DNA from 4 places in the Martinezella sp. CNPSo 3732 genome. Region 3 is predicted to be linked to each of the others. Evidence: predicted binding sites of a transcription regulator. Region 3 holds the regulator's gene; each other region holds the start of a gene.
The links. The regulator LexA, encoded in region 3, represses DNA repair genes until DNA is damaged. The targets are predictions, from matches to a motif close to TGTTCNNNNTGTGTTCNG.
Positions count from the first base shown of each region.

Region 1: AC13RM_RS12235 (ImuA family protein) is a predicted target of LexA. The motif match lies at 1,339-1,356, and genes of this name have one in related genera.
Region 2: dnaE (DNA polymerase III subunit alpha) is a predicted target of LexA. The motif match lies at 1,155-1,172, and genes of this name have one in related genera.
Region 4: AC13RM_RS20840 (2'-5' RNA ligase family protein) is a predicted target of LexA. The motif match lies at 1,137-1,154, and genes of this name have one in related genera.

Region 1 is NZ_JBXSOO010000004.1:342,302-344,500, reverse strand. Features, by position in the region: gene AC13RM_RS12255 (HpcH/HpaI aldolase/citrate lyase family protein) at 1-107, shown strand, start outside; gene AC13RM_RS12250 (DUF1737 domain-containing protein) at 145-351, shown strand; gene AC13RM_RS12245 (hypothetical protein) at 379-606, shown strand; gene AC13RM_RS12240 (metallopeptidase family protein) at 780-1,217, opposite strand; gene AC13RM_RS12235 (ImuA family protein) at 1,379-2,199, shown strand, end outside.
Region 2 is NZ_JBXSOO010000002.1:495,431-497,629, reverse strand. Features, by position in the region: gene dnaE (DNA polymerase III subunit alpha) at 1-929, opposite strand, end outside; gene AC13RM_RS07240 (hypothetical protein) at 1,285-1,881, shown strand; gene AC13RM_RS07235 (DUF5680 domain-containing protein) at 1,958-2,199, shown strand, end outside.
Region 3 is NZ_JBXSOO010000006.1:36,400-38,598, reverse strand. Features, by position in the region: gene AC13RM_RS13740 (VOC family protein) at 1-511, opposite strand, end outside; gene lexA (transcriptional repressor LexA) at 931-1,653, shown strand; gene AC13RM_RS13730 (ComEC/Rec2 family competence protein) at 1,634-2,199, opposite strand, start outside.
Region 4 is NZ_JBXSOO010000013.1:148,552-150,750, forward strand. Features, by position in the region: gene AC13RM_RS20825 (GNAT family N-acetyltransferase) at 1-148, shown strand, start outside; gene AC13RM_RS20830 (methylated-DNA--[protein]-cysteine S-methyltransferase) at 185-748, opposite strand; gene AC13RM_RS20835 (hypothetical protein) at 886-1,023, opposite strand; gene AC13RM_RS20840 (2'-5' RNA ligase family protein) at 1,235-1,846, shown strand; gene AC13RM_RS20845 (SulP family inorganic anion transporter) at 1,869-2,199, opposite strand, start outside.

The DNA of each region.
Region 1 (2,199 bases), on a different contig from region 3:
TGGTGGAGCGGCTGCACCTTGTCCAGGCGGAGAGACTCATTCATAAAGCTCGTCTGATCGAGCAGCGCTCTTCGGGTGCTGCGGCGGCGCCTCGCACCGAGGCCTGACTGTCGAATTGCCCGGCCAAACACGAAAGATGCTTTGATGAAACTCTACCGCTTCCTCACCGGCCCCGATGACGCTTCCTTCTGCCACAAGGTGAGCGCAGCGCTGAACAAGGGCTGGGAGCTATACGGCTCGCCGACCTATGGCTTCAATTCTACGAGCGGTCGGATGGAGTGCGGCCAGGCTGTGGTCAAGGAGGTCGCCGGTAAGGATTACGATCCGGAGATGAAGCTTTCGGAGCAGTGATGCGGAAGAAAAGCAGAACAAGCCGTCATGACCCTCGTCCACAACGAACGCACCAAATTATTGGCCAATGCACTTGATCGGGCGTCTACCGCTTGCATTGCTGCGGGCCTGATTGCCCCCGTGGTTTCAGCGGTGAACGGTGCCGCTGCTTTGCAAGTCTCGTGGATTGCCATTCTTTCCAGCATCATTTGGCTTTTTGCTGCTTTTACATTACATATGGCAGCAAGGCACGTTTTGGGGAGGCTGAAACTATGAATAGCGCAGCCATCTTCTTTTTCTTTATATTACCCTTTGTCATCGCGGCGCTGGGATGGGTAATCGTGTTCGTCAACGATTGGAATGATCGGCGCCAGCAAAGGCTTCATCCAGGCGAATAAATCGTCGGATTTTCCTTCTTTCCAGCCAGCAATTTTCGCATGTGAAATGCTTCAGCGATCCGTCGCTTCTTCGGCGCTTGCCTCGATGCGCTCCATGTCCTCGTCGCTCAGGCCGAAATGGTGGCCGATCTCGTGGATCAGGACATGGGTGATGATGTCGCCGAGAGTTTCCTCGTTCTCGGCCCAGTAATCGATGATCGGCCGGCGATAGAGGCGAATCTTGTTGGGCATGTCGCCGGTCTGGGCGGTAAAGCGCTCCGAGATGCCGCGGCCTTCGAAGAGGCCGAGCAGGTCGAAGGGCGTTTCCAGCGCCATGTCCTCGAATACCTCGTCATCCGGGAAATCTTCGATGAGGATGACGAGATCACCGGTGAGCGAACGGAATTCGTCCGGCAGGTGGCTGTAGGCCTCCATTGCCAGGGATTCGAATGTGCTGATGGAGGGCGAGTGGCGATCCCGCCAATCTTCGCTCTGGTCGACGCGAGCCATGAATATTCCTTCCTTGGCTGGTCATATAGAGACTTTGCGCTGCTTTTACGAGAGCAGATTGAGGCAGAGGAATATTTTCTCATTAAATGGTGTTGACTCTTTCTCCAAGCTCTGGAACCATAAGAACATAACAGGAACATTATCGATCTGGAGTGAACGTCATGGCCGAGGCTGCCGTGGCGCGGGAAACGCTTTTTGCCCTGCGTGAAACCATTGCCCGACTGGAAGGAAGGCCTATCCCGGCCCTGGCAGCCGCGGCGCATGAGACGCTGGCAGACAGGTCGGCGAAAGAGGCGGCGGGTATTGCGAAGTCCCTGCCCGCCTCGCCTATGCTTGAACGGTCGCTCCTTCCGATTGGCGTCGATGAGCTCGATGCGGCGCTGCAAGGCGGCCTGCCGCTCGATGCGCTGACCGAAATCCGCTCGCTCGGCCTGCGTGATGCCGGGACGGCGAGCGGCTTTGCCCTTGCGCTTGCGGCGCGGCTGCATGCGCGAGCATCGGATATGGTCGCGGTCAAGTCTCCGGTCCTTTGGATCGGCGATACGGTTGCGACGATGGAGGCTGGCCTGCCCTATGCCATCGGCATCAGCGATTTCGGGCTGGAGCCTCAGGCTTTCCTGCAGGCGTCGCCGCGCAAGCTCGACGATGCGCTCTGGGTAGCAGAAGCAGCCCTTGGCAGCGCTGCCTTTGCCGTCGTCATTCTCGAAGTACGCGGCAATCCCGCCCGTTTCGGCCTGACCGAAAGCCGGCGGCTGGCGCTGAGGGCCAAGGCGGCGGGGCGGCCCCTGTTTCTGTTGCGACAGGGAGGCGAGGAGGAAGCAAGCAGCGCCCTCTTCCGCTTTTCCGTCGAACCCGCGCCGGCGCAGGCGCGGCCCCTGCCGGACGGATCGGTGCTTGGCGGCAGCATCGGTCACCCGGCCTTTCGTCTGACCTTGGAAAAGAGCCGAAACCCGGCGCCCTTTTCCATAACCCTGGAGTGGAA
Region 2 (2,199 bases), on a different contig from region 3:
TCGTCCGTCGCCCCGGTAAAGCGCGGGAGGATCGGAGAGCGTGTCTTCAACACGAAGGAGCACCGACGGGCGATCTCGACCGTGTTCTCAAGCGCTTCCGGCAAGTTGGCGAAGAGCTTCGCCATGTCGGCACGGCTCTTGAGATAATGATCCGGCGTCAGGCGGAACCGCGTATCGTCCGAGACGATGGCATTGTGGGCAACCGCCATCAAGGCGTCGTGCGCATCATAATCGTCGCGCGCCGGGAAAAAGGCTTCGTTGGTGGCAACGAGCGGAATCTCATGCTCGTAAGCCATCGCGATCATCTTCTGCTCGTGGCGACGATCATAGGTGCCATGACGCTGCAATTCGAGATAAAGCCTGTCACCGAACAGTTGTTTCAGCCTCAAAAGCCGGGAAAGCGCCTGCGGCGCATGGCCTTCCTTCAACGCCATATCGACTGGGCCGGTCAGCGAACCGGTGAGCGCGATCAATCCTTCCGTACCGATCTCGTCCAGCCATGAGGCTGTAATGTGAACGGCATGGTTACCTTCGCCGCCGAGATAGGCACGGCTGACGAGATCGACGAGGCGCTCATATCCCTGTTCGGTGGCGGCAAGCAGCACGATGGACGGCAGCTTCGCCAAAGCCTGCTGCGGCCCACGCTTCTCGCCCTCGCCGCCATCCTCCATATCGATCGATACCTGACAGCCGATGATCGGCTGCAGCCCCTCATCCATCGCCTTCTGCGAGAATTCCAGAGCAACGAACAGATTGTTGGTATCGGTGATGGCAATGGCCGGCTGACTGTCCCCAGCCGCCTTGGCCAATATCTTCTTGAGCGGCAATGCGCCCTCTAGCAGAGAATAGGCAGAATGAACCCTGAGGTGCACGAATTCCGGCATTTCGCCGACCGGCGCTGCCGCGCCGCTGCCACCTGCATCCGCCATTTCATACCTTTCCGCACGCCTGAATGAATCAGCGACATTTTCGGCATTGCGGACCGTAAAGTCCAGAAGTTGCTCCCATCAAATATGGGAACAGCATGTGCAAACGGGGGATAAAATTTACATTGCCATCATGATGAGGGAAAAGCTGGCAACGAACATGACGATGGAAGTGAATGCTGCAACGTCTCGAATAATGTCGGTCATTTAGGCGCTCCTTACTCGTTATGTTCTTTTTTTGTTCTATTTTTGTTCGAGAGTCAATAGATGGATCAAGAAATTTCATCAGGCGACTTTTTAGCCTGCAATGGACGCCGGCGCGGCCGGGCGCTATGCAAAGGCAAACCGGGAGATCACGATGAAGTCACTTGGCTGCGCTCTCATTCTTCTTTTGACCGCAATCGCGGCTCGCGCCGAAAAAACCATTGCTTCCGACCGCATCATTGACGCGGCGATCGGCGATTGGAACAAGGACGGTAAGCCGGACCTTGCGTTACTGGTGACGATGCCGCCGAATGACCATGCCGATTATGAGATCGGGATCTATATCTATCTCCGCGACAAGGAACATGAGCTGCTCAAGTTGGCCGCCGCCGCCCCTGATAAGGTATGGGGCCGCGCTGAGCCTGATGGCATCTACGGCCAGGAACCATCGATCGCCGCACTGCCGAACGGTTCAATCGCGATCACCTCGCAGAACGATGCTATCGGGCGCGACCGATGGCATCAAACGCTGACGCTCGCCTACCGCAACAGCGCATTTTTGGTTGCCGGCTATGGCTACGATTTTCGTGACAACCTCGAAGCCGGTAACAGCTATAGCTGCGATTACAACGTTCTGACCGGCAGGGTAACCAAGGACGACAAGACGCTGAAGGCCGATGCCAAGACCGTCAGTATACAGGACTGGCAGGATGATATCGGTCAGAAGGCCTGCGAAAGCAGCCATCGCTAGCGCGCGTTCTCTTTTTGTTCTTTACAAATCTCGCATTGAATGGCATCTTGGCCGCTCACCAAAAATGGAGAGGGCCATGCCGGATCTTGCCGAGCTGAACGATTTTATTGTCGCCGCCAAAGCCGAGACCTATGTCGGTGACGGCGAGAGGCTGCCGTCATGCCGAAGCGGCTCGCATGACATCGGTTATACGAGCGACCGCTGGCGCTATCTCGACAGCTATTTCGGCGGCACAGATTTCGCGGGGCAGGAACTCGTCTGGCATGACGACCAGCCGGTATGGGCCATGAACTATTTCGGCCATATCGTTGAGCCCGA
Region 3 (2,199 bases):
GCTCGAGCACGCCGCGGTCAGCCGGCAGCGGATTGACGCGCTGACAGCAGAAAGCGAGAAAATCCGGCGCACGCAGATCGGCGCCGAAGGCTAAACGAAAGCCGGCGGTGGTTTCCGTGCCGTCCGGCATCTTCATCGGACGGGAGAAATCCAGCATCCGCCCCGCCGAAATCGCAGCTGCCTTGAAACGCTTATCGTCCGCCACCGCATCATCCGTACCGAATACCACGGCTGAAAAGCCATCCTCCCCCACCCGGAAACGATAAGCCTGGTCGCGCGCTACGAAAACATTGCCATCCACGATGCTCTTCTCGTATTGCTCCGGAGATGCGACGCCCAGAGGTTCGAGATAGGTTTTATCGGCAAAGAAGACGCAGGCATTCTGCGTGCCAAAGGGATGGCGCGCATCCGGAGCTACCGTGAAACCGAGCTTGCCGAGGCGTTCGCGTGCCAGAGCGATGTTGACGGTCGGCAGCACGAGATGATCCAGCGGATGCGGAGACGAAATCATGGCTTCTCCTGTTTGCTTGCGGAAGCAGATTTGCGCCCATCGCCCGCGCAATTCAAGATGGAAGCATGGAACACCCGGAGCACACGACATGGATAGAAGGCAATCTCGCAAACGTGATTGCTGATTCTCTGCCATGGCCGGCTCATGCAGTCGCGCGGCACGTTCGTCCAAATGCTCGGCGCATGGGCTGAACGACAAAGTCGCGGAAGCGAGTAGAGCGGCATTTCCCTTATTTTTCTGTGGATTAACGCAGATACGGCGCCCCGATGTTCCGAGCCGATCCATTCGCAAATGGTAATTATTTAACTGACCTCACAAGGCTTTACCGAAATTTAAGCACTTGCGGAACACATATGGAACATATAGTGTCCGTTCTGGATTTGTTTCACAGCTTTTCTTGATTCTGGGGTTCCAAGACGATGTTGACGCGCAAGCAGCAGGAACTGCTTCTCTTCATTCACGAACGCATGAAGGAATCCGGTGTGCCGCCATCTTTCGACGAGATGAAGGATGCACTGGATTTGGCATCCAAATCCGGTATCCATCGTCTGATCACGGCGCTGGAGGAGCGCGGCTTTATCCGCCGGCTACCGAACCGGGCTAGGGCCCTTGAAGTCATCAAGCTCCCGGATGCCTATAATCCCAGCCTTCAGCCGCGTCGCGGCTTTTCACCGAGCGTCATCGAGGGTAGCCTCGGCAAGCCGCAGCCCGTTGCCCCGCCCGCTCCGTCGAAAGTGGCTAATGACGATCACAACGGCTCGGCGTCTGTGCCCGTGATGGGCCGCATCGCAGCCGGCGTTCCGATCTCGGCCATCCAGAACAATACGCACGACATTACCGTTCCCGCCGACATGCTCGGATCTGGCGAACATTATGCGCTTGAAGTTCGCGGGGATTCGATGATCGACGCCGGAATTTTCGACGGCGATACGGTCATTATCCGCAATTCGACGACGGCCAATCCCGGCGATATCGTCGTTGCACTCGTCGACGATGAAGAAGCGACACTGAAGCGCTTCCGCCGCAAGGGTGCCTCCATCGCGCTCGAAGCCGCAAACCCGGCCTATGAAACCCGCATCTTTGGGCCGGACCGGGTCAAAGTTCAGGGCAAGCTCGTGGGCCTTATTCGTCGCTATCACTGACCGGTGAATTGTCGACGACGGGTGACGCTGGCGCAATTGGCGCGTCGAATGTGCCAGTGCGCCAATTATAAATTCGATGCCTGGTCCATGGACGTTGCGGGTTCTCGAATGCGGCTGAGATAATGGGCTTGTCTGCGGTAAGTATCATTTCGATGGAGCCGGTTTTACGCAATGTCGCACCGGTTATGAGCATTGCTCCGGAACGGCAATGGTCCAGCCGCAGCCGGATTGGCGTCACGACAAAATTCCCCGTGTCGCAAGCCGGGGACAAGTAAGCTGCATTTTCGATGGTTACCAATATCGAGCCGTTTTCTAGCATGGCTACGCACCATGCTCCCTTCTGGCAGGCAAAGCTTCCCTGCATGGTGCGATCCAGGGCTTCCGCCATTGCGGTGCGGACCGCCTTCTGCTCTTCGTTACTTAGTCGTCTATGCCGATCCGTCTTGCTGATCTGCGGAAGCCGGTTGTCGGCCGCAAGCATGGTCGGCGGTTGATGTTCGGCCGCGACGAGCGCTTTCTGCCATTGCTCGAAGATGAAGGCCTGCG
Region 4 (2,199 bases), on a different contig from region 3:
TGACCGCAGCGTCTGCCTGATCTCGCCCGACAATGCGGCCTCGATTCGTGTTGCCGAAAAAGCCGGCTATGGCGATCCGAAGCCGATGCGCCTCAATGACAAGCAGACGCTGCTGTTTTCCCGCGCCCGTCAGGCGCCAAAGGAATAGGACGGCCAGCTTTAGCCGCACACCCGATCGTCTGGCTCAAAACGCCAGCGATTGCTGCACCGGCTTCGGCGGCGCCAGTTGGACACCTTCCAGCTCCAGCATGCGAGCCTTGGAGTTGGAGCCGCCCGGCGCGGAAAAGCCGCCGATCTTTCCGCCCGCGGCCAGGACGCGGTGGCAGGGGATGATCAGCGCCACCGGGTTCTTCGCCATGGCCTGCCCGACATCGCGCGCGGCTTCCGGCCCTGCGCCAAGCTGCTTGGCCAAGGTTCCATAGGTTGTCGTGTGACCCCAGCCGACCTGCCGGGCGGCATCGTAGATCTGCTTGAAAAAAGCATCCTGCTCGCCGAGGTCGAGCGTAACGTCGGAAAAGTCGATCTCCTCACCGGCAAAATAGCGCTTCACCTTGGCGACCACTCCCGCAATCTCCGTGCTCGGCGTGCCGGGCTGCGCGTTTGGCAAACGCCGCAGAAGCAGGCGTTCTGTCGCGCCAGCATCCTTGGTCGGCAATTGAAAGCGCAGCACGCCGACATCATTCCAGGCGATGCCGCAGAAGCCGCCGGCGGTTTCGAAGATCAGGTAATTCTGCCTTGTCTCGTTCATGACGAAAGCTCCCGTGTTCCACTTGTCATGAAAATCGTCCTCGGAAGCCTCGAATTCAACCCGATTCTTGCAAAGATCGACAAGTGCCACCGTTTTGACGGCGGCCGAATGGCTTCAGGGCGATTGACAGAACAGGATCAATATCCGCCGCCAGTCGGAGGCGCGTTCAGCGTCATGCCGCCGCCGGAATTGTGATCTCCCGACGTGGAGCAGGAAGCAATACCAAGGCCGATGAGAGCGAAAATAACGGCCGCAAAGACTGATCTGGTGAACATGATCGTGGTTCCTTTAGGTGAGATTGGGCACGCAGGCCCGAACCTGGAATGAACAGATCAGGCTGTCCTTTTATTCGATCGCTTTTTGAAACGAGGGATGTCGCCGCCCTCAATGTTCTTGTTTTGTTCTTGAAATCATGGCCGTTGAGGCATATGCTTTGGAGATCGGAAAACAAAAGGAGGCAGAGCCACACCGGCTTTGAATGAAGCCATGCAGCACGCCGATCAGTTGTCATTCAATCTCGGCAAACCGCCCATTAATCGCGCGGGCAAAAGCCCGCCAAAGCGCCGGCAAGCACTCTACTTTGCCGCTTTACCGGACCCGGAAACCGCTAAATTGGCTGCTGAAATGACCGTAGGCCAAAGTCGGCGAAACGGGTTGATACGCACAGCGAGAAAGCATGATCTTTATCATGCCACCGTCTATCCCATCGACATCGTCGCTCGCTCACAGGAGGAAGCCACCTTCGCTGCGTTGGAGGCCGGCTCAACCATCTGCTTAAAATCGTTTCCCTTGATATTCGATCGGGCAGGCACATTCGGCAACGGCAACAACCGTCAATATGTGCTCTGGTGCAGGGATGGAAACGAAGGGCTAACGACACTTCGTCGGGAACTGGATGCTGCAATGCAAAGCATGGGCTTTGAAAGCAACATATCTGGGTCGTTCCAACCCCACATGACGCTATTTTATTGCAACCACATTCTTCCCGAAGTGATTTTGGAAGCGCCGATCGCTTGGACGGTCAAAACGTTCACGCTGGTCAACAGCTTTCAAGGTGACGGCGAACATGGCCATGTCTGGCATTGGCCATTGTTCTAAATCCGGGTTCTAAGTCTGGCGCTTACGGTTTCGGAACAGCTTCAACTGTCGCTATCACAGCCACCACGGCATCATCGACGCTGAAGCTGCAGCGTTTGTCGACGTCGGCAATGCCGGCGACCGTCATGAGATCGCGAACTCGGTCATGCACCCGGGCAAACTGCAGGCGGAGCCCGGCTCGCTGCATTGCGCTGTCGAACTCCATCAAGGCGTCCATCGCCGTGCTGTCGATATCGGAGCTTTCTTCCAGGCTGAGAATAGCTGCCCGCAACCGGCCTTCCTTGCGGCTGCCGGACAATATCTCGCCGAAGATCGTATCGGCGTTGCCGAAAAACAGGGTTTCGCCGGGACGC